Regions from separate parts of the Arthrobacter sp. MDT2-3 genome, predicted to be linked through region 4. Evidence: riboswitches for the same ligand, from Rfam matches in the RefSeq annotation. Region 4 holds a riboswitch; each other region holds the start of a gene.
The links. Region 4 has a riboswitch for thiamine pyrophosphate ahead of AC5RUQ_RS14735 (ECF transporter S component). Riboswitches for the same ligand answer to the same signal wherever they lie in the genome.
Positions count from the first base shown of each region.

Region 1: it holds a riboswitch for thiamine pyrophosphate, as region 4 does, so the genes downstream of both, thiM (hydroxyethylthiazole kinase) here and AC5RUQ_RS14735 (ECF transporter S component) in region 4, are expected to answer to the same signal.
Region 2: it holds a riboswitch for thiamine pyrophosphate, as region 4 does, so the genes downstream of both, thiC (phosphomethylpyrimidine synthase ThiC) here and AC5RUQ_RS14735 (ECF transporter S component) in region 4, are expected to answer to the same signal.
Region 3: it holds a riboswitch for thiamine pyrophosphate, as region 4 does, so the genes downstream of both, AC5RUQ_RS19445 (bifunctional hydroxymethylpyrimidine kinase/phosphomethylpyrimidine kinase) here and AC5RUQ_RS14735 (ECF transporter S component) in region 4, are expected to answer to the same signal.

Region 1 is NZ_JBNHFS010000001.1:476,444-482,001, forward strand. Features, by position in the region: gene AC5RUQ_RS02200 (transketolase family protein) at 1-623, opposite strand, end outside; gene AC5RUQ_RS02205 (transketolase) at 620-1,498, opposite strand; gene AC5RUQ_RS02210 (ribose-5-phosphate isomerase) at 1,647-2,141, shown strand; TPP riboswitch at 2,281-2,377, shown strand; gene thiM (hydroxyethylthiazole kinase) at 2,369-3,172, shown strand; gene thiE (thiamine phosphate synthase) at 3,169-3,906, shown strand; gene AC5RUQ_RS02225 (3-oxoacyl-ACP reductase) at 3,994-4,758, shown strand; gene AC5RUQ_RS02230 (LLM class flavin-dependent oxidoreductase) at 4,772-5,558, shown strand, end outside.
Region 2 is NZ_JBNHFS010000002.1:17,162-22,719, forward strand. Features, by position in the region: gene rimM (ribosome maturation factor RimM) at 1-405, opposite strand, end outside; gene AC5RUQ_RS05710 (RNA-binding protein) at 510-752, opposite strand; gene rpsP (30S ribosomal protein S16) at 754-1,170, opposite strand; gene AC5RUQ_RS05720 (hypothetical protein) at 1,373-1,813, opposite strand; gene AC5RUQ_RS05725 (VOC family protein) at 1,908-2,783, opposite strand; gene AC5RUQ_RS05730 (amidohydrolase family protein) at 2,890-3,972, opposite strand; TPP riboswitch at 4,049-4,156, shown strand; gene thiC (phosphomethylpyrimidine synthase ThiC) at 4,151-5,558, shown strand, end outside.
Region 3 is NZ_JBNHFS010000008.1:113,114-118,671, reverse strand. Features, by position in the region: gene AC5RUQ_RS19450 (Rne/Rng family ribonuclease) at 1-2,642, shown strand, start outside; TPP riboswitch at 2,803-2,900, shown strand; gene AC5RUQ_RS19445 (bifunctional hydroxymethylpyrimidine kinase/phosphomethylpyrimidine kinase) at 2,908-4,431, shown strand; gene rplU (50S ribosomal protein L21) at 4,695-5,003, shown strand; gene rpmA (50S ribosomal protein L27) at 5,063-5,326, shown strand; gene obgE (GTPase ObgE) at 5,443-5,558, shown strand, end outside.
Region 4 is NZ_JBNHFS010000004.1:424,248-429,805, forward strand. Features, by position in the region: gene AC5RUQ_RS14725 (energy-coupling factor transporter transmembrane component T family protein) at 1-187, opposite strand, end outside; gene AC5RUQ_RS14730 (ABC transporter ATP-binding protein) at 184-1,740, opposite strand; gene AC5RUQ_RS14735 (ECF transporter S component) at 1,740-2,363, opposite strand; TPP riboswitch at 2,429-2,569, opposite strand; gene AC5RUQ_RS14740 (heme-degrading domain-containing protein) at 2,642-3,184, shown strand; gene AC5RUQ_RS14745 (hypothetical protein) at 3,291-3,500, shown strand; gene AC5RUQ_RS14750 (DUF4383 domain-containing protein) at 3,622-4,080, shown strand; gene AC5RUQ_RS14755 (iron-containing redox enzyme family protein) at 4,165-5,226, shown strand; gene AC5RUQ_RS14760 (glycosyltransferase family 2 protein) at 5,223-5,558, shown strand, end outside.

The sequences.
Region 1 (5,558 bases), on a different contig from region 4:
TCGGTGCCGGTGGCAATGACGGTCGCGTCTGAACCTTCGCGGGCGGTGACGAACTTGCCGCGTTCAAAGCTCGAATCGTGGTCCGATACTTTGGGGACCTTGAAGCGGCCGACACGGATGTAGGTGGGGCGCGGGTTGGCGACGGCGTTGCGGACAGCAGCGCGGGTCTGGTCGCCGTCGGCCGGGACAACGATATCCAGGCCGGGGAGGGCCCGGAGCCAGGAGAAGTCCTCAACGGAGTGGTGGGTGGGGCCGAGTTCGCCGTACGCCATGCCCGGGCTCATGCCGCAAAGGATCACGTTGTGCTGGCTGTAGGCGACATCGGCTTTGATCTGCTCCAGGGACCGCCCGGTCAGGAAGGGGCCGGCAGCGCAGACGAAGGGGATGAGCCCGGCGTTGGCCAGGCCGGCGCCGACGCCGACCATGTTCTGCTCGGCGATGCCAACGTTGATCAGTCGGTCCGGGAATTCATCCCGGAACTTGGTCAGGTTGCTCGACCCGACCGAATCGTTGCAGACAGCGACGATGCGTTCGTTTGTCCTGGCCAGCTGGATCAGCTCGTCGGCGAAATCCTGCCGGTTGTCGAAAGTGGGTGCTTCTTTGAGCACAGTGGTCGTGGTCATGAGAGCTCCTGGAATGCCTGGGTGGTCTGTTCTGCGGATGGCACCTTGTGGTGCCATTCGACGCGGTCCTCAATGAAGGACACGCCCTTGCCCTTGATCGTGTTGGCGATGACACCAACCGGAGAACCGGTGGTGGAAGGAGCCATCGCCTCAATGAGGGCGTTGTAGTCGTGGCCGTCGATAACCCTGACCTCAAGCCCGAAAGCAGCGAGGCGGGCATCGAGCGGATCAAGCCCGTTGGTGTCCTCAGTCCGTGCGCCCTGCTGAAGCCGGTTGCGGTCAACGATCACGGTCAGGTTGTCCAGCTTCTGATGCGACGCTGACATCAACGCCTCCCAGTTGCTGCCTTCCTGCATTTCACCGTCACCGGTGACGACGAAAACACGCGAGTCGTTCTTCAAGAGCTTGGCGCCTAGTGCGGTACCTACGGCCACAGGGAGGCCGTGACCCAGAGGCCCAGTGTTGGTTTCAACTCCAGGAACCTTCACCCTGTTCGGGTGACCGTTCAGCGCGGACAGGGGCGCCATGAACGTGTCCAGTTCGGATGCAGGGAAGAATCCACCGTGGGCCAGGGTCGAGTACAGTGCAGCCGCGCAGTGGCCCTTGCTGAGAATGAAATGATCGCGGTCTTCTTTGCGGGGATCTTCCGGATCGATATCCAGCACCGCGTCAAATAGGACCGTCAGGATGTCTGTGACCGAGAAGTCCCCGCCGATGTGACCCTGACCGGCGTCCGCAATCATTTTCAGGATGGAGCGCCGCGTTGCCTGCGCCCGCTCGTGCAGTTTCTCGGCGCGGAAAGAGGCGTCACCCGCCAGTAGATCTTCTCGAAGAGACCGCCACGCCGCGGCCTGTGAAGCATCTGCAGTAAGCATTGTGCATATCCATTCAGTAGTGACTGTATGTGAATATGTTACGGATGCCACACTTGCAAAGTCAACCCCCCGCGCTTGTACTGTGGGAAAAATAACCCCTCAAGCGCGTACCTGACAGAACCCGCCAACAACTGATTGGAAAACCGTTATGTCCTCAAACTCTTCGTATCCGCGCGTACACATAGCCACCGACCACGCAGGGATGGAGTTGAGCGCGCACCTTGTTCGCCATTTGGAGGCCCAAGGTTATGAGGTAGTCGATCATGGGCCTAAGGAGTACGACCCCTTGGACGACTACCCGTCCTTTTGCATCAATGCCGTCCATGCCGTGGTCGCCGACCAGGAAGCCGGCCGGCCTGCGCTGGGCATCGTTCTGGGCGGGTCCGGGAACGGCGAACAGATAGCGGCCAACAAGGTTAAGGGCATCCGGGCAGCCCTCGCCTGGAATCTCTCCACGGCGAAACTGGCCAGGCAGCACAACGACGCCAACGTCGTGGCCGTCGGCGGTCGCCAGCACAGTGTCGACGAGGCCACTTCACTGATCGAGGCGTTCCTGAAGGAGCCATTCAGCGCAGATGAACGGCATTCCCGCAGGATCGAGAAAATTTCCCGCTACGAGAGCACGGGAGTCGTCCCCGACTAAATTTTCTCCGCGCGTGGCGCCTTGGGACGACAGTGTTTTGGTCGAGCCTGCCCCTGGATCACCGTTCAAAGGGCCAGAGGGAGTCAGCGGGCCCGACAGGGAAGTTCTCTCCACTACCCGGTGGGGAGTAGGGTTTTGCGTTAGTGACACGGGGTGCCCTGCTGGTAGGGGCTGAGAGAACACCCGTTGAACCTGATCTAGTTCGTACTAGCGAAGGGATGTCGCGGATGACTATTCGCCTGACGCCTGACCATGCCTGGACCATGCTCGAACGGCTCCGGGAAACCACGCCCTTGATTCAATGCCTGACCAACACAGTGGTGACAAACTTCACCGCCAACGTGCTGCTCGCCATCGGTGCCGCACCCGCGATGGTTGACGTCCCTGCCGAGGCAGGACCGTTCGCGCGGGTTGCGTCGGGAGTGCTCGTAAATGTCGGCACCCCTCACGAAAAACAGCGGGCAAGTATGCGCGAGGCAGTACGCGCCGCCTGCGAATCCGGGACACCCTGGGTTCTTGATCCGGTGGCCGTGGGTGTTTTGCCGGTCCGTACCGCGCTGGCTGCCGAGCTGCTGAATCACCGCCCAACGGCGGTCCGCGGCAACGCTTCGGAGATCATGGCCCTGGCGGGCGTAGGGCAGGGCGGACGCGGAGTCGATGCCGTAGATGGACCCGAAACCGCATTGGAAGCAGCCAAAAGCCTAGCCCTCCAATATGGTTCGATACTGGCGGTCTCGGGGCCAACCGACATCATCACAGACGGCACGGATTCTGTACGAATCAGCAACGGCCACCCGCATCTGACCAAAATCACCGGGGGCGGGTGTGCACTGGGTGCGGTCACTGCGGCCTTTTTGGCCGTCGATGATGACAAGCTCGCCGCTACCGCGGCTGCCACTGCCGTGTACACGGTGGCGGCGGAGATGGCAGCTGAGGGTGTTCGGGGTCCGGGCACTTTCGCCGTCGCGTTCCTTGATGCCCTGGCAAGTATCGACACAGGGATGCTTTCGTCCCGGATGAATCTCTCATGACCGCCGGGGACAGGGCGGCCGGGCGCATCGACGGCATTTACCTTGTGACCGACACTCAGTTATGCGGTCGCAGGGGAGTGGTGGAGACTGCCCGGGCGGCTGTTGCGGGAGGGGTACGGATCGTTCAAATCCGCGAAAAAAGTGCCAGCACCGCCGACCTATACGAGCTGGTCCTGTGTACTGCTGAAGCTGTCGGGCATGCGGCCACCGTTTTGGTGGATGACCGGGTGGATGTCTTTCTGGCCGCCCGGGCGGCAGGTGCTGCCGTGCACGGAGTCCATGTCGGCCAAAGCGACCTTCCCGTCGAACGGGTACGGGCGCTGGTGGGTGCCGGGGCCGTCGTGGGGCTGACCGCAAACACCCCTGAGCACCTGGATACCCTGCATCGCTTGCCCGGGGGGACGGTGGATTACCTGGGGGTGGGGGTTATCCGCCCGACGTCCACAAAGGCTGATCACCCGGCGCCCTTGGGCGTCGACGGGTTTGGGCGGATCGCGGCCGCTACCACCCTGCCTTGTATGGCCATCGGCGGTATTGAACCTGGTGACGTAGTTCCGCTGCGCCGTGCCGGGGCAGCGGGAATAGCTGTGGTCTCCGCGATTTGCGCCGCGGACGATGCGACGTGCAGCGCCGAAGACCTTGTCGAACGCTGGAATTCCTTAGGATCCTCAACCGCCGAGCCAGGCGTCAACTTCCCCGCCTGCAGAAACAGCACCCCTGCTGCGCAGGATTAGCGTCCCGGGGCTACTTACTGTCCCGGTTCTCTTTTTTACTGCCCGGCGCCAACCATTGTTCGCCCCAAGAAAGAAAGCCTAGAAACCATGCAAATCTCAGAGCAGATCGTCCTCGTCACCGGTGGTGGCCGCGGTCTCGGCCACAGCATCGTTCAAGCGTTTGCCGACCAGGGCGCCAGAGTAGTGATCAACTACCGCAACAGCGCCGAGGAAAGCGAAGTCTTGGCAGCCAAGTACGGCCCCAACCGGGCCGTAGCCCTGCGGGCCGACGTGACAGACGCCGATCAAGTTGCAGCCATGCTCAACCAGTCCCAGGCGCACTTCGGCGGCCCGGTGACCACAGTGGTCAATAACGCCCTGGCCGACTTTTCCTTTAATGGTGACGCCCGCTCCAGTGCTGGAGGCATCAGCTGGCCGGAATTCGAAGCCCAGTTTTCCGGGAGTGTCCGCGGCGCACTAAACACCATCCAGCAAGCTCTGCCGGGCATGACTGAACACGGTTTCGGCCGGGTCATCAACATCGGCACCAATCTGTTTCAGAACCCGGTAGTCCCGTACCACGACTACACCGCGGCGAAGGCAGCGCTGCTGGCCTTGACCCGGACGATGGCCGCAGACCTGGGCCAGCACAACGTATCGGTGAATATGGTCTCCGGCGGGCTGCTGCGCACCACCGATGCCAGCGCAGCCACGCCCGAGGAGGTTTTCGACTACATAGCTGCGGCCACGCCTCTTCGCCAGGTCACAACACCGTCGGGCTTTGCTGACGCCATTCTCTTCTTTGCTTCCCCCTGGGCACGCTCCGTCACCGGCCAGAATTTGGTGGTCGACGGCGGCCTGGTCATGAACTAAGGGACGGACGGTCATGCCGAACCCTGCCGCACCCCGGCGGCAGCTCCACTTCAACGCTTTTCTCTTTGGCTGTGGCCACCACGGAGCCGCCTGGCGCCGACCCGAATCGGCCGTGGAGCAACTGGGAGAAATCGCCTATTATGAACGGCTTGCCCAAAGCGCCGAGCGCGGCCTTTTCGACGCAGTCTTCTTCGCCGACGGACACTCAGCCGGCGATCTAGGTCCGGGGCCGAGATGGTTCCTTGAACCGCTGACGGCGTTGGCGGCCATGGCACGGGCCACCAGCAGGATCGGGCTGGTCAGCACCGTCTCGACCACCTTCTACACGCCCTTCCACGCCGCGCGGATGCTGGCATCCCTTGACCACATCAGTGGTGGTCGTGTCGGCTGGAATGTTGTTACGTCCATGTTCGACGCCGAAGCCCGCAACCATGGGCTGGAGGCCATGCCCGCCCATGCCGAACGCTATGCCAGGGCGGCCGAATTCATCGAGGTCGCGCTGCAGCTCTGGGATTCGTGGGCCGATGATGCGCTGGTGATGGACCGTACCGGTGTGTACGTCCACCCGGACAGGCTGCAGCCGCTGAATCATGTCGGTGATCATTTCCGGGTGGAGGGCCCGCTGACCGTACCCCGGCCGCCCCAAGGCCGGCCGGTACTGTTCCAGGCCGGCGCCTCAGGGCAGGGCCGTGACCTGGCGGCCCGGTATGCCGAGGGGATCTACGCGGTCGCCTATGACCTGCCCTCCGCTCAGGACTACTACGCCGACATGAAAAGGCGAATTGCAGCCGCCGGGCGGA
Region 2 (5,558 bases), on a different contig from region 4:
TTGCCCGTCAGGGGTCTTGACCAGCAGCAGGTCCTGCACGGGCATCGTGTTGAGCGCGGCAACCTTCCCGACCACGCGGGAACCGATCCGGGCTTCCAGGCCAACCAGCTCGTGTTCGTACCAGCCTTCGTCGTCGTCCTCGTCCAGCTCTTCGGTTTCAATGAAGAGCTTGGCACCGCGGAGGGTTTCCGCTTCATTGCGGGTCTCGATCCCGTCAAAGCCCAGCAGGAGGATGTCCTTGTTCCAGCGGGCGCTGTTGACAGTCAGCGGGCCAGCAGATGCCGGCTCAACCACAAATTCGGTGCCCGGCACAAACCGGTCCTCAGGGGCGTCGGTCAGGACCTGGACGGTAACTTCCCCGCGGATACCGTGGGGTTTGCCGATTCGTGCCACCTGGAGCTGCATGTGTTCCTCTGTCTTGGATGTGGTTGGCGGTGTTCTGCTGAAAGCACTCCGGCCCCTCCACCGTTGGTGGAGGGGCCGGAGCAAAAACTGATGTTGCTGAGCGCTCAGCGGCGGCGGTCGGTGTCGACGACGTCGACCCTTACCGGTTCGCCGCCGGCCAGGGCTGCCACAACGGTGCGCAGTGCGCGTGCCGTGCGGCCCTGGCGGCCGATCACCCGTCCGAGATCGTCCTGGTGGACCCGTACCTCGAGGGTGTCCCCGCGGCGGTTGCTCTTCGAGCTGACCTTGACGTCATCCGGGGAATCGACGATTCCCCGGACCAGGTGTTCCAGCGCTTCTGCCAGCAATTTACTCAGCCTCGGTGGTCTCTGCTTCGGCCGGTGCCTCGGCTGCGTCAGACTTGGATGCCTTCTTGGTGATGGCTTCCGGGATGATCACGGAACCCTTTTCCGGGGCAACGAAGGCTTCCTTCTGGGTCTTGGTCCGCAGGGTGCCTTCCTGGCCCGGGAGGCCCTTGAACTTCTGCCAGTCACCGGTGATCTTCAGGATCGCGGCAACCTGCTCGGACGGCTGGGCGCCGACGGACAGCCAGTACTGGGCACGCTCGGAGTTGACCTCGATGTATGAGGGCTCTTCGGTGGGGTGGTACTTGCCGATCTCCTCGATGGCGCGGCCGTCACGCTTGGTGCGTGAGTCTGCAACGACGATGCGGTAGTACGGTGCGCGCATTTTGCCAAAGCGCTTAAGGCGAATCTTTACGGCCACTTTTGTGGTCACTCCTGTTTCAGAAAAGGGGTGAACCCGGCGTTCTGCACCCGTGGGGCGGGCCGTACTTGCGGGTTCGAAGGACAGGATCCGGACGCGGAGAGAGGGGCCACGCAGATCGAGTACCTGTTTATTGTGCCAGATCAGCGCCGGGATTTCGACTTGACACGGCGGCGACCGGAAGATGGCCGGGGCAGGCCGCTCAGGCGGACCAGACGTAGAGCCCCGTCCGTTCCGAATCGTCGACGCTGTTGGCCAGTTCAGCCAACTGCTGCACATAGGTCCGCGCGCGGTCGGCATCGAAGGGCATGTCGTCCTGGGCTGCCCACTGCCCGGCAACGTCATCCAGGATGTTGCCTTCGCCTTCGGTTTCGTACGAGAGCAGGTCGGCCAGGGCACGGACCATGGCCGGCGGGACGGCCAGCAGCGAATCGCTGGATACGTCCACCATGGTCAGTTCATAGTCGGCACCGCCGGCGTGCACGGCAGTTCCGGCGAGGTCACCGAGCTGTTCAACTTCGAAATCACTGATCCCCGCGATCCGGACAGCCTGGCCGGCCGGTGCACTGCCGCCTTCGTCCAGGACGCCGGCACGCTTAAGTGCGGCGTCGTGGGTGGCAACAAAGATCTCGGTGAAGCCCATGGGAAGTACCCTTCTTCCGTTGACGGTGGTGCCGGCCGGGAGCAATGCCTGCCACCCGGCCGTTCGGGTTCAGCCTAGTACGGGAACGCCCGGGTCAGCGGACAGCTACGCGGATCCGGTTGCGCCACGGATCCTCAAACCGCAGTTCGGCCCCGGTGTGGTGCGCCGGCAGGCCGGCGACCCTCAGTCGGTCTGCGAGCGCCCCGACGTCGTCTCCGGACGGCACCTCGATGAGCACCTCGCCGAGGCCGAGCGTGTCCTTGCGGGGACCGGCGCCGCGGCTGTTCCAGACATTCATGGCCATGTGGTGGTGGTAGCCGCCGGCGGAGACAAACAAGGCCTGCCCGTGCCAGCCTGCGGTCTTTTCAAACCCGAGGATTCCCACATAGAAGTCGCGGGCCGACTGGACGTCGCCGACCTGGAGGTGGACGTGGCCCACTCCTGCCACACTTCCGCGCTGGCGCTGAAGGGACTCTTCAGTGAGGTGCTGCTCGAGGTACCGCTGGGGCGGCAGGACCAGGCTGTCCATTACCACGTCGGCGCCGTTCCAGGACCAGTTGCTGCGGGGCCGGTCCCAATAGAGCTCGATGCCGTTGCCTTCAGGATCAGTGAAGTAGAAGGCCTCGCTGACGAGATGATCCGCGCTGCCCGTGAAGGAACGGGGTTCAAATTGGGCTGCGGTGGCAACGGTCGCGGCGAGGTCCGCCTGGTTCTCAAACAGCAGCGCGGTGTGGAAGAGGCCGGCTTCTCCCCTGTCCGGGAGGTTCAGACCCGGAGCGGGCGCGAGGTGCACGAGCGGTTTCTGCAGCCGGCCGAGGTAGAGCCCGCCGTCCTGCTCAGCGACAACCTCAAGACCGAGGGCACGCTGGTAATAGTCCGTCATCACCTTCATGTCGCCCACCTTGAGCATTACGGTGCCCATGGCGAGGTCGGCAGGAAGAAGATCCTGGCTGGCGGCTTCTGCAGTCATTGAAAACTCCCGGTGCTTGGGCCCTTCGGATTGGGGCCTATGACAGTTAAAATTACTTGAAGCTTCAATTTATTCCAAGTGACTTGAAAGTCAGGCCGCTCCGGGCTTATCGGATGACGCGCCCTCCCAGCACGACGTGTGCCAGTTCGCCTACCGTTGCTGGAGCCTGCCGCGGGTCCTCCCTGCACAGCACGACGTCGGCGCGGGCACCCTCCTTAAGTCCGTCGGCTCCCAGCCACCTCCGGGCGCCCCAACAGGCAGCGTCGAGGGCAGCGGCCATTGGCAGGCCTGCGTGGTGAAGGGCAAGGATTTCATCGGCGATCCTGCCGTGCCGGATGACGCTCCCGGCATCGGTGCCAGCATAGATCTGCACCCCTGCTTCATACGCCTCCAGCACCCGTTCCGCGCGGCGCTCCCACAGTGCCCGCATGTGTGCCGCGTACCGGGGGAACTTCGGTTCTGCCTGGGCTGCGATATCCGGAAACGTGGCGATGTTGATGAGAGTGGGCACGATGGGAACGCCCTGTTCGACGAACCTGGGGAGGTGCCGTGGCAGGAGCCCGGTGGCATGCTCGATGCAGTCGATCCCCGCGTCCAGCATCTGGTCCAGGGTCTCTTCGCCAAAGCAATGTGCGGTGATCCGGGCACCTTCGCCGTGCACCCCCTGCACAGCGTCCCTGACGGCGTCGGCCGGAAATGACGGCGCCAGGTCACCGGCGTCGCGGTCAATCCAGTCCCCGACGAGCTTGACCCAGCCGTCGCCGTCGCGGGCCTGTTTCCGGACAGCTTCCACCAGGCCGTCCGGTTCCACTTCCTCGGCGAGGCCCCGCAGATAGCGCCGGGTCCTGGCAACATGCCTGCCGGCGCGGACGAGTACGGGGGCGTTCCGGCTGCCCTGAAGGAACCGCGTGTCTGCAGGGGAACCTGCATCCCTCACCAGCAGTGTTCCAGCGTCCAGGTCGGTTCCGGCCTGTTCCTCCGCAACTGCTGCCTCCACCGCGCCCCCGGGTCCAAGCCCGATGTGGCAGTGGGCATCCACGAACCCCGGCAGGACCCAGCCATCCAGCACGCGGCCCGCGGGTTGTTGCGGGCGCGTAAAGGTCAACACCCCGTCAACGGACCACAGGCCCCGCCGCTCGCTGTCCGGCCCCGCAAGCACCGGGCCGCTGAATTCGATGATCTCCGGCATTGGACTCCTTTTCCCGCCAGTCAGGCTAGCACCGGCCATGTGACAAGCCCCTCCCGAAAGGCTGTGGTAGCTTTCTTCCTGACCACACGGGTGCCCCTGCAGGGGCTGAGATCGGGCTGATGCAGCCTGCGACCGTTGAACCTGTCCGGGTAATGCCGGCGAAGGAAGTGAGTAATCCTTGAGTACACCCATTGCACCGTTAAGCCCTGCCCAGATTCCGTCCGGCGCGGCAGCGGAAGGCGGCCAGGACCAGGCTCCTGTCACGCAGTCGCTGAAGTCCCATTCCCTGGCCTTTGTCCACGATGAAGCATCCGGGATACGCGTGCCCGTTACGGAGATAGCCCTGGCACCTTCACCCAACGGCGACTCCAATGGTCCGTTCCGGATCTACCGAACTGCCGGCCCGGGGAGCGACCCCGTCCGCGGCCTGAACCCTTTCCGCTCGGCATGGATCGAAGCGCGCGGCGACACGGAAATCTATGGCGGCCGTGGACGGAACCTCCTCGACGACGGCCGCTCGGCTGTACGCCGCGGTGCCGCCAGCGCGGAGTGGAAGGGCGCCCGTCCGGTGCCCCGCCGCGCCGTCGAAGGCCGGAAAGTGACACAAATGCACTACGCGCGGCAGGGCGATATCACCCCCGAAATGCGCTTCGTGGCGCTGCGGGAGAACTGCGATGTGGAACTGGTCCGCAGCGAAGTGGCAGCCGGCCGGGCGATCATTCCGAACAACATCAATCATCCCGAGTCGGAACCCATGATCATCGGCAAGGCCTTCCTGGTGAAGATCAACGCCAACATCGGCAACTCGGCGGTCACCAGTTCCATCGCCGAAGAAGTGGACAAGCTGCAATGGGCCACCCAGTGGGGCGCAGACACAGTGATGGACCTTTCCACCGGCGACGACATCCACACCACCAGGGAATGGATCATCCGCAACTCGCCCGTTCCGATCGGGACCGTCCCCATCTACCAGGCCCTGGAAAAGGTTAACGGCGAAGCAAACGCGCTGACCTGGGAGATCTTCCGCGACACGGTCATTGAACAGTGCGAACAGGGCGTGGACTACATGACCATCCACGCCGGCGTCCTGCTCCGGTACGTTCCCCTGACCGCCAACCGCGTGACCGGCATCGTGTCCCGCGGCGGGTCAATCATGGCCGGCTGGTGCCTTGCCCATCACCAGGAAAACTTCCTCTACACGCACTTCGAGGAGCTCTGCGAAATCTTCGCAAGGTACGACGTGGCGTTTTCATTGGGCGACGGCCTGCGGCCGGGGGCGACGGCCGATGCCAACGATGCCGCTCAGTTTGCCGAACTGGACACACTCGCCGAACTGACGCAGCGTGCTTGGAAGTACGACGTGCAGGTGATGGTGGAGGGCCCCGGCCACATTCCGTTCCACCTGGTCCGGGAAAACGTCGAACGCCAGCAGGAGCTGTGCAAGGGTGCGCCCTTCTACACGCTGGGCCCGCTTGTTACCGACGTGGCACCAGGGTACGACCACATCACCTCGGCCATTGGCGCCACGGAAATCGCCCGGTACGGCACCGCAATGCTGTGCTACGTCACCCCGAAGGAACACCTGG
Region 3 (5,558 bases), on a different contig from region 4:
TGCGTCCGGTTCCCGCCGCTGTTGAAGAAGCAGGCGAGGACGACGCCGATGAGATCGATTCGGAGGACGCGGGCCGCCGCAGGCGCCGGGGCCGCGGACGCCGCGGACGCAGCCGCGCCGGTGAGCGTGAAGCTGACGCCGAGCTTGAAGGCGGCGAAAGTGCCGACGTTGATGCCTCCGACGACGCCGACGAGGAGTCTGCGGGGCAGGTGGAAGAAGGCGTGACGTCCCGTCGTCGCCGCCGCCGCCGCCGCGGGGACCAGGACCTTGAGCTGACCGGCGGCGGGGATGACGATCCGCCCAACACCGTCACCCGCGTCCGCGCTCCGAGGCCGGTCACCGAACCCGCCGTCAACAACCGCGTGACCAGCGTGAAGGGCTCCACCCGCCTGGAGGCGAAGAAGCAGCGCCGGCGCGAGTCCCGCGACACCGGCCGCCGCCGCACCGTCATCACCGAAGCCGAGTTCCTGGCACGCCGTGAGTCCGTTGACCGGCAGATGATCGTGCGCCAGCGCGACGACAGAATCCAGATCGCCGTCCTCGAAGACGGTGTCCTGGCCGAGCACTTCGTATCAAAGACCCAGCAGGATTCCCTGATTGGCAACGTGTACCTGGGCAAGGTCCAGAACGTGCTGCCCTCCATGGAAGCTGCCTTCGTGGACATCGGACGCGGCCGCAACGCTGTCCTGTACGCCGGCGAGGTGAACTGGGAAGCGGTGAACCTCGAGGGCAAGCAGCGGCGCATCGAAAACGCCCTCAAGTCCGGCGACACCGTCCTGGTCCAGGTGACTAAGGACCCCGTGGGACACAAGGGCGCACGCCTGACCAGCCAGATCTCGCTGCCTGGCCGCTACCTGGTGTACGTGCCCGGCGGTTCCATGACCGGCATTTCGCGCAAGCTGCCCGACGTCGAACGCAACCGCCTCAAGCGCATCCTCAAGGACCGCCTCCCGGAGCAAGCCGGCGTCATCGTCCGCACCGCGGCCGAAGGCGCTTCCGAGGAAGAGCTGACGCACGACATCAACCGGCTGCGCGCGCAGTGGGAGGGCATCGAGAGCCAGTCGAAGTCCACGAAGATCCTTGCCCCTGAATTGCTCTACGGCGAACCGGACCTCACCATCAAGGTGGTCCGCGACGTCTTCAACGAGGACTTCTCCAAGCTGATCGTCTCGGGCGAGGAAGCCTGGGACACCATCGAGGCCTACGTTACGTACGTAGCGCCGGACCTGGTGGGCCGCCTTGAGAAGTGGACCAAGGACCAGGACATCTTCGCTGCCTGGCGCATCGACGAGCAGATCCACAAGGCGCTCGAACGCAAGGTCTTCCTGCCCTCCGGCGGTTCGCTGGTGATTGACCGCACCGAGGCCATGACCGTAGTGGACGTCAACACCGGCAAGTTCACGGGCAGCGGCGGCAACCTCGAAGAGACGGTGACCAAAAACAACCTTGAGGCTGCGGAAGAAGTCGTCCGCCAGCTCCGCCTCCGCGATATCGGCGGCATTATCGTCATCGACTTCATCGACATGGTCCTGGAATCCAACCGCGACCTCGTGCTCCGCCGCATGGTGGAATGCCTGGGACGCGACCGGACCAAGCACCAGGTTGCGGAAGTTACGTCACTTGGCCTCGTGCAGATGACGCGCAAGCGGATGGGTACCGGGCTCCTCGAAGTCTTCGGCGAGCAGTGCGAAGCGTGCGCGGGCCGCGGCGTGGTAACCCACGACGACCCCGTGGAGCACCGGCGGGCCAACATTGTGGCCGCCGAGCACCACATCCAGCGGACGGACAGCAGGCCGGAGGCCCGCAGCGAAGGCCACCGCAACGACGCCCAGCGCGTCGACAACAACCAGCCCGGCGCGCGCCCGGACCGCAAACGCCGGCGGGGCCGCGGTGGCCAGCAGCCGGAGGTTGCCCCGGCAGCAGCAGCCGTGCACGTCCACACGGTGCACCCTGACCCCTCGGACGCTGAACGGCATGCCAAGGCGGAGGCCACAAGGCTGGCCCTTGCCAACATCGCCGCCGCCGCGCATGCAGCCCACCTGCACGACGACGAAGTGGCGGCAGCCAAGCAGGCGGCCGCCGACCAGCCCGCCGCTGCCTCCGCAGCGGAGGCTGCGAAGCGCGACGACGAAGCGCGTCAGGCTGCCGTGCTGACCTTCGGCGGCGAGAAGGTGGTGCTGCCGTTCGTTGAGCACGCTGAAGAGCCGCAGCAGAAGCCTGCCCTGACCCTGGACCGGCTTGCGGAGGCCTTCGCCCACCTTGGCCAGCCGGCACCTGCCGAAGACCAGCCCGAGCAGGCAGAACCGGAGCAGAAACCGGTGGAGCCCGTGCAATCGACAGCGCCGGTACAGGCGCCCGCTGCTGCAGCACCGGCGAAGGACTACAGCGACCACACGCTGGAGCAGTCCCGGCAGCGCCGGCCGCGGCGCAACCGCAGTGCCAGCCGTGCCCAAGGAGCTGCAAACGAAACCACTGTGCAGCATCACGAAAACGTGGCGGCAGCCGGCACAGGGCATACCCACGAGGCAAAGGCCCCCGAACCGGCCGGTGCCGGCGGCTCCAGTGACGGCAATGCCGGCACCAGGAAGCCGGCCGAGGCGCCCATCATCCTGGGCGTCGGAGTTCCGGCCTCGGAGCTCTAAGCGTTACCGGTAAGTAGATGCCCGGCCAGCCACAACAGTGGCCGGCCGGGCATTTTCGTGTGTAGCGCCAGCCATGCGGCGACAGGTCGGCATTTCAGTGCACGGCGCCCGGTCGCAATGTGTCACCTTCGGCCTGGGCCAGGCAAAAAAGCTAGGCTGGGGAACCGACACGGGGTGCCGCGCAGAGAGCCGGCTGAGATTCACACCCGTTGAACCTGTCCGGCTAGCACCGGCGAAGGGATGTCTCTTGTCTACGACTCTTGTAATGCCCACTGCCTCCTCGGCAATATTCACTGCTGCACCAACACGCCCAGGCAGGCCCGTACCCCGGGTCCTTTCCATAGCAGGTTCCGACCCTTCCGGCGGCGCCGGTATACAAGCCGACCTGAAGAGCATCGCCGCGCTCGGCGGTTACGGGATGGCTGCCATCACTGCCCTGACCGCCCAGAACACCCGCGGAGTCCGATCCGTCCATGTGCCGCCCGCAAAGTTCCTGAGCCAGCAGCTGGAGGCGGTCAGTGACGACATCGGCATCGACGCCGTGAAAATTGGAATGCTGGGCAGTGCCGAGGTGATCGAGGCAGTGGTGGCATGGATCCGGAAGGTGCGCCCCGCCGTCGTGGTCCTGGACCCGGTGATGGTGGCCACCAGCGGCGACCGGCTCCTGCAGGAATCTGCCGAAGCGGCACTGCGCGGGCTCCTTCCGCTGGCGCACCTCATCACCCCAAACCTGGCAGAGCTCGCCATGCTCGTTGGGGGCCAACTGCAGGACACCTGGACCGGGGCCCTGGAACAAGGCCGCGCCCTCGCTGCTGCCACCGGCGCCACTGTGCTGGTCAAGGGCGGCCACCTGATCGGTGACGAGTGCCCCGACGCGTTGGTCAACACCTCAGGCCTTCTGTCCGACGAAGTGGTGGTGGTGCCGGGGGAGCGGGTGGCAACGCGGAACAGCCATGGCACTGGCTGTTCACTGTCCTCTGCCATGGCAACGGCGCAGGCACGGCTGGGGGACTGGGAGGTTTCCCTCCGTGAAGTCAAACCCTGGCTGGCCGGCGCGCTGGAGGCATCCGGAACACTGGAGGTGGGAACAGGCAACGGGCCGGTGCACCACTTCCACCACCAGCAGCCGCTGCTTTCCGAAGGGAGCTTCGCCGCCATACTCTGGCGTGAGGCGCAGCAGGACCTGGACGACATCCATGCCCTGGACTTCATCCGCAACCTGGCCTCGGGCAGCCTGGGCGAGAAGGAGTTCGCGTACTACCTCGCCCAGGATGCCATCTACCTCAACGGCTATTCGCGCGTGCTGGCCAGGGCCAGTGCACTGGCACCCACCGAGGCGGAGCAGCTCTTCTGGGCGGCCTCTGCCCGGCAGTGCCTGGAAGTCGAGTCGGAGCTGCACCGCTCCTGGCTGAGCACGCGAACCGTGCAGCCCGGGCTTGGCCCTGTTACGAAGTCCTACGTGGACCACCTGACGGCGGCATCGGCGTCGGGCAGTTATGCGGTCGTGGCGGCGGCCGTTTTGCCCTGCTTCTGGCTCTACGCCGAGGTGGGAGCAGCGCTTTACGCCCGGTTCGTTGCCGCCGGTGAACCGCCGGCGCACCCGTACGCGGACTGGCTGCGCACCTACGCGGACGAAGACTTCGCAGCTGCCACCCGCAGGGCCATTGCGATCGTGGACGAAGCGGCACGCTTGGCCTCGGCCGCGGACCGCGCCGCCATGGTCACGGCGTTTAAGCAGTCCTGCCGCCTGGAAGTGGACTTCTTCGACGCGCCGCGCCTGTACTCCTGACGCACTGCCCGTTGCCTTGCCGGTACTATGGTGGGGCACGGTGCGGACGCCGGAGTTGAGCTGTGGCACCTATCACAGTCCACCCGCCGGAACCAGCCTCATTTGCGGCCGAAGGCAAAATTAGCGTATTCTAGATCTTCGGTGCTTACGCCAACACTTGGGTTATGACCCCACGGCGTTGAGGCACAGCGAGAAACCAGGCTTTTACAGGTCGGTTCCGCACGCAAATTTAGTAATAAACGTCGAGAGAAGTGAGTTCCCAAGTGGTGTACGCGATTGTCCGCGCAGGCGGCCGCCAAGAGAAGGTTTCCGTTGGAGACTTCGTTACCCTGAACCGCGTCGCCGGTGGAGCTGGCAGCACCATTCAGCTGCCCGCACTGCTCCTGGTTGACGGTGACAAGGTCACCTCTGCCGCTGCTGACCTGGCCAAGGTAACTGTTACGGCTGAGATCCTGAACGACCTCCGTGGTCCGAAGATTGTGATCCAGAAGTTCAAGAACAAGACCGGTTACAAGAAGCGCCAGGGTCACCGCCAGGAACTGACCAAGGTCAAGATCACTGGTATCCAGTAACCTTCGTTACTGTTCAGGTTTTTCAGCAGATCCCCAGAATTTAGAGGCAGGCATTTCAAATGGCACATAAAAAGGGCGCGAGCTCCACTCGCAACGGTCGTGATTCCAACGCTCAGTACCTCGGCGTAAAGCGCTTCGGCGGCCAGGTTGTTTCCGCCGGCGAGATCATCGTCCGCCAGCGCGGCACCCACTTCCACCCGGGCGCCGGTGTTGGCCGTGGCGGCGACGACACCCTGTTCGCACTGACCCCGGGAGCTGTCGAGTTCGGCACCCGCCGCGGTCGTCGCGTCGTCAACATCGTTGCTGCTGCAGCTGCAGAGTAACAAATAGTTCTGAAGCGGTGGAGCGGGCCAGTTGGTCCGCTCCACTGTTCTTTTAACCGCATTACAATCGTCTTGGCGCCCCGCGGCGTCCAGGAAACAGCACTGAGGAGATCCACGTGGCCAGCTTTGTAGACCGGGTAGTACTGCACGTATCCGGCGGTAGCGGCGGCCATGGGTGCGTCTCTGTCCACCGCGAGAAGTTCAAGCCGCTGGGCGGTCCCGACGGCGGCAA
Region 4 (5,558 bases):
GCAAAGTCAGGGTGAGGCCCGCCAAGGGGAACAGCAGGAACTCAAAGACCAGCGCCACCGACGCGGACACCCAGTCAATGGACAGCGCCAACACTGCGGTGATCAGGAAGACGGCGGCGAACTTGCTCAGCGGATTGGCGCGGGTCAGCAGGGCGTGGTTGCCGCGCAGGTTCAGCTCCTGCCTCATGGCGCCACCGCCGCCGCAGCAGCCAACCGCAGTTCCATTCCGCCCAGCGCTGCCGTGAACTCGGCATCATGGGTCACGGACACTACGGCCGTGCCCGCGTCCAGGAGCTCGGACAGGAAGGATGCCAGCTCAGCCCAAGTATTGGCGTCCTGCCCGAAGGTTGGTTCGTCCAGGACCAGGACCTGGGGATGCGCTGCCAGGACCGTGGCTACGGAGAGGCGCCGTTTCTCGCCGCCCGAAAGGGTATACGGGTTGGCGTCAACGAGTCCCGTGAGCCGGAGCCGCTCCAGCAGTTCATCCACCCGCTCCTCCCCGTGGCCCAGGTGCCGCGGGCCGAACAGCAGCTCGTCCAGTACTTTCCCTGTGACGAACTGGTGCTCAGGCTCCTGGAACACCGTACCCACGCGCTCGATCAGCTGCTCGGCCTTCCACTGGTAAGGGTCAATCCCAGCTCCCCGGCTGAGCGCCAGCGTGGCGGAAACATTGCCGTCTAGGGGCTCCAGCAGCCCGGCGAGGGTCAGCGCGAATGTCGACTTTCCCGCGCCGTTGGGCCCGGTGATGGCCAGCGCCTGCCCGGCCCGGACCTGCGCGGAAATGCCCTGCTGCACCGGCACCGGCGGCACCTTCCGGAAGCGCTTGCGGCGCGGACGTTCACGCGACACCGCCAGCTCCTCGGCGGCAAGCAGCAGGTCGCCAGTCCCGGGAGCCGAAGCGGCAGCACGCAGACGCGTCGGCGGGACGTAGCCGGGCACCCAGACTCCGGCCGCGATCAGCATGCTCCGGGCTTCGCTGAGGACCTGATCCGGCGGCCCGTCCAACAGCACGGCGGAATCGGTCGACGAGCCGGGCTGCAGCACCACAATCCGGTCAACCAGGTCCTTCCACACCGCCACGCGGTGCTCCACCACCACCAACGTTGCCCCGGTTTTGTCGAGGCAGCGGCCCACGGCGTCGCGCACCTCCACCACGCCGGCAGGGTCCAGGTTGGCGGTTGGCTCATCGAGGAGGATCAGCCCCGGCCGCATGGCAAGGATGCCCGCCAACGCAAGGCGCTGCTTCTGCCCGCCGGACAGTGCCGACGTCGGATGGTCCAACGGCAGGTGGGAAAGCCCGACGTCGTCCAGCGCCTCGTGCACGCGAGCCCAGATGTCATCGCGGGGCACGGCAAGGTTCTCGGCGCCGAAGGCGACGTCGTCACCTACGCGCGAGAGAACAACCTGGGTCTCCGGGTCCTGCTGCATCAGCCCGGCCCGGCCGCGCTGCTCCCGGGGGGAAGCGCCGTCGATCAGCAGCGACCCGGACTCATCGGAATCGCCGGCGTCAGCGTCGTCGGCATGTGCGTCCCCCAGCACCCCAGCCAGCGCGTGGAGGAGCGTGGACTTGCCTGCGCCGGACGGGCCCAGCAGCAGGACGCGTTCACCCGGTTGGATGTCCAGGTCGAGGGCACGGACAGCGGGTTTGGAGCGGCCGGCATGCCGCCAGCCCCAGCCTCTGGCCGTGACTGCAGCCGGCCGCGCCGCCACCGCAGAGCTGTGGAGGGAAGGAGCAGTCATCAGGAGAAGACGGGCTCCGATGCTGCCTTGCGTGACGCAAAGGAGCTCAGGACGCCGGTCCTCGCCAGGCCGCGGGTGGCGATCCACGACAGGGCTCCTGCGATCACGGCCCCGGAAATGGCGGTGAAGATGATGTAGGCCAGCTTGTCCCCGCCGGAGTAGGCGATGTTCCAGCCCCACGGCGCGAACGAATCGTTCAGGCCGCAGAAAAGTCCGGCAGCGGCGCCGGCGAGCAGGGCTACCGGCAGGTTGAACTTCCGGTACACGAAGATCGCGAAGACGATCTCGGCGCCCAGGCCCTGGACAAACCCGGAGAACAGCACCGAGGCGCCGTACTGCGAGCCCATGAGCAGTTCGCCGGTGGCCGCCACGGTCTCGCAGAACAGTGCGGCGCCCGGCTTGCGGATGATGAGCATGCCCAGCACCGCGGGGATCATCCAGCCGCCGGCCAACAAGCCGGTAAGCGGTGGATAGACGGCGTTCATAGGTGCCGAGACTGCGGCTGCGCCCTGGGACCAGGCCCAGAAAATGACGCCGCCGGCGATGGCGATGAGGGCTGCCACCACGATGTCCACAACGCGCCAGGACTTGCTGGTGGTCTTCTTGATTGCTGTCGTTGCCATGCGATCCTCCTGAGGAACAGGAGGGGAAAGTGGATACAGCAACCGGCGCTGCCGCCGTTGCCGCACACTTCGAGAACTCGACTCCCTTGCGCCGGTACTAACCGGATCAGGTTCGAGGGTCTGCGGCTGTCCGCACTCTCAGCGCCCACCTGCGGTCCCTGGCATGGCCAGTGATGCCCGACGGCGGCGCTCCCCTGTCGTTGAATGTTTCTGTCGGTAAATAATCGCCCTTGTGGGCGGGGTCCAGTTTACACCGGAGGAGGGGTAGATTGTGGGCCATGACTGCCAATTCCCCGCATGTGACCGAGTTCGATCCGGATTCCGATGCCATCCAGCAGGAAGGATCCCTGCAAGCGCTCATCGCCCGGATCGAAGGCGAAATCCACGAGCTACAGTTTCCCGGCTTCTCCCTGGACGATGCACTCAACCTCGGGCTGCTGCTGGTGGAGCTGGGCAAGGAGGGCCAGTTTTCCATCGCGATAGACATCACCAAGGGTGAGCAGGTCCTGTTCCATGTGGCGCTGCCCGGCGCCACCCCGGACAACGAGCACTGGATCCGTGCGAAGCAGCGCACGGCCGCCCGGTATGAGGTGCCTTCCCTGCTGGTGGGGCTGCGCGCCCGGCTCAAGGGCGGACGGATCGAGGACAACGCCTGGTTCGATCAAAGCCGGTATGCGGCCCACGGCGGCTCCTTCCCGGTCTACGTCACAGGGGTGGGCGCAGTCGCAACCGTGACCGTCTCAGGGCTTCCCCAGGTGCAGGACCATGACCTGGTGGTACAGGCCCTGCGCGAGATCCTCGGTTCCATGCGGGCGGACTGACCTCCAGTGGGCGGACGGACTGCAGCATCAAAGCGGACTATGGACGCCGCGAAATGCTGGGAGTACATTCGAGGCCAGCGGCCGGAGTTCCAAACAGGAGGACGCCATGATCGGTCCTGCAGCCGAAAACCAAGTGCGTGCGGCGGTGGACAAGGCAGCCGAGGAAATGATCTATATCGGCCCGGACCACCCTTACTATCCACTGCTGGCGGAACTTGTGTCCGCCGTCGGGAAGGCCTGGCAGCAAGGGTACGAGCACGGACGCCGGGGCGGGCACCGGGCCAACCCCTATGTGTGGAGTACCTCGGAGGGGTGAGTGCCACCACCGGCAGCGGGGTCCGCCGCGTGCTGGCTGTCCGCCAGATGGAAAGCGTACTTAGCTTTTATTAGTAATCATGCTTACTATGTTGTCTCCCGGCTTTTGAGGAGACAGGACAATGACAGTCAGCACCCGGGCCACCGGAGCAAGGACCGGCCTGCAGAAGGCAGCGCTTGCAACGGGCGCCCTCTTCCTCCTGGTGGGTGTCCTGGGATTCATCCCCGGGATCACCAGCAATTATGAAGCCCTGGGCTTGGCCGGGCACGGCTCCGGGGCCTTGCTGTTGGGAGTTTTCCAGGTGTCCATCCTGCACAATATCGTGCACGCGGCCTTCGGGGCGGCGGGACTGTTGCTGGCCCGGACCCACCAGCAGGCAAGGAGCTTCCTCATCTACGGGGGCGTTGTCTACCTGGTCCTTTGGCTGTACGGACTCCTGGTGGGTGATCAAACCCCCGCCAACTTTGTCCCCCTCAACGGCGCCGACAATTGGCTGCACTTGGCCCTAGGCTTGGGCATGATCATCCTGGCCATCCTGCTGTCACCGCGGACCACCCCAAAAACGCCGCCCCGGACCTGACCCGCCGGCCAAACCGAAACCGTCACCGTCGACGCCGCAGCACAGGCAGCACCGGCAGTACCACTGCCACCCATAAGGAGCATCATGAAAATCCCCGAAGCCCGAGGCCCCCTTAGCAGCGCCCTTTTTACTTCCCTGGCCGTTGGCGCCGGCACCGACGACGCCACGACGCGCGTCGAAGAACTGCGCCGGCTGGTCACGGCAGGGCTCGCTGCAGCCACAGACATCATCGGGGACGACGACGTCCAGCTGGCACTTTTCTGCCTTTATGAGCTCCACTACTCCGGCCTTGAAGGCGTCAGCGACGACTGGGAGTGGGAGCCGGGCCTTATCCAGGTTCGCCGCCTGCTCGAAAGGCCGTTCGAGGAAGCGCTACGGGCCGCTGCCCAGGCGGCAGCCGGGGAGCTGGACCTACCGCCGGCAGCAGAGATGACCAGTGACGCAGTGGCCGACGTCCTGTTTGGACTGGCCGGAACCGACACCGGGCCCAGCGTGTCCCGCTACGTGGCGAAAAAGGCGAGCCTGGACCAGCTCAAGGAGTTCCTCATCCACAAGTCCGTCTACCAGCTGAAGGAAGCGGACCCGCACACCTGGGCCATCCCCAGGCTTACAGGTCGGCCGAAGGCGGCGCTGGTGGAAATTCAGGCCGACGAGTACGGCGGAGGACGCCCGGAACGGATGCACAGCGCGCTCTTCGCCCGCACCATGCGGGGACTGGGAATGGACGACCAATACGGCGCCTATGTCAACGCGGTACCCGCCATCTCCCTCGCGGCGGTGAACATGATGTCCCTCTTCGGGCTCAACCGCCGGCTTCGCGGGGCCATCACGGGACACCTGGCACTTTACGAAATGACCTCGTCCCGGCCCAACCGCCTGTACGGCAACGGCTTCCGGCGGCACGGCTTCGATACCGAGGTGACCCACTATTTCGACGAGCACGTTGAAGCCGACGCCGTCCACGAGCAGATAGCGGGCCGCGACCTTGCGGGTGGGCTGGTGGAAGCTGAGCCCGGGTTACTCGGGGATGTCCTGTTGGGTGCAACGGCGGCAATGGCGATCGACGGCAGGATTTCCACGCACCTTTTGGCCTGCTGGGAAAACGGCGAGACCTCGCTGAGGGCGGCAGTGCCGGCGGCGGCATGAACGCTAAGGGCATCGTGTCCGCAGAGTACATCCTGCCGCTGCGTTGGACCGAGGATTCGCAACTGCCGGACCTGGCCGCGTACCTTGGGCGCCTGGTCAAGTGGATACCCGTCACCGTGGTGGACGGCTCCGACCCGGAACTGTTCGAGCGGCATGCGGCAGCCTTCCCGGCTGGCGTTCGCCATCTCCGTCCGATGCAGGGCGGCGGGGACAGCCACAGCAGGGGCGAAGGCAACGGCAAGGTAGCCGGCGTCATGACGGGCGTCCGTGCCGCCAGGGCTGAGCTGCTGGTGATAGCCGACGACGACGTGCGCTACACGCGCGAATCGCTC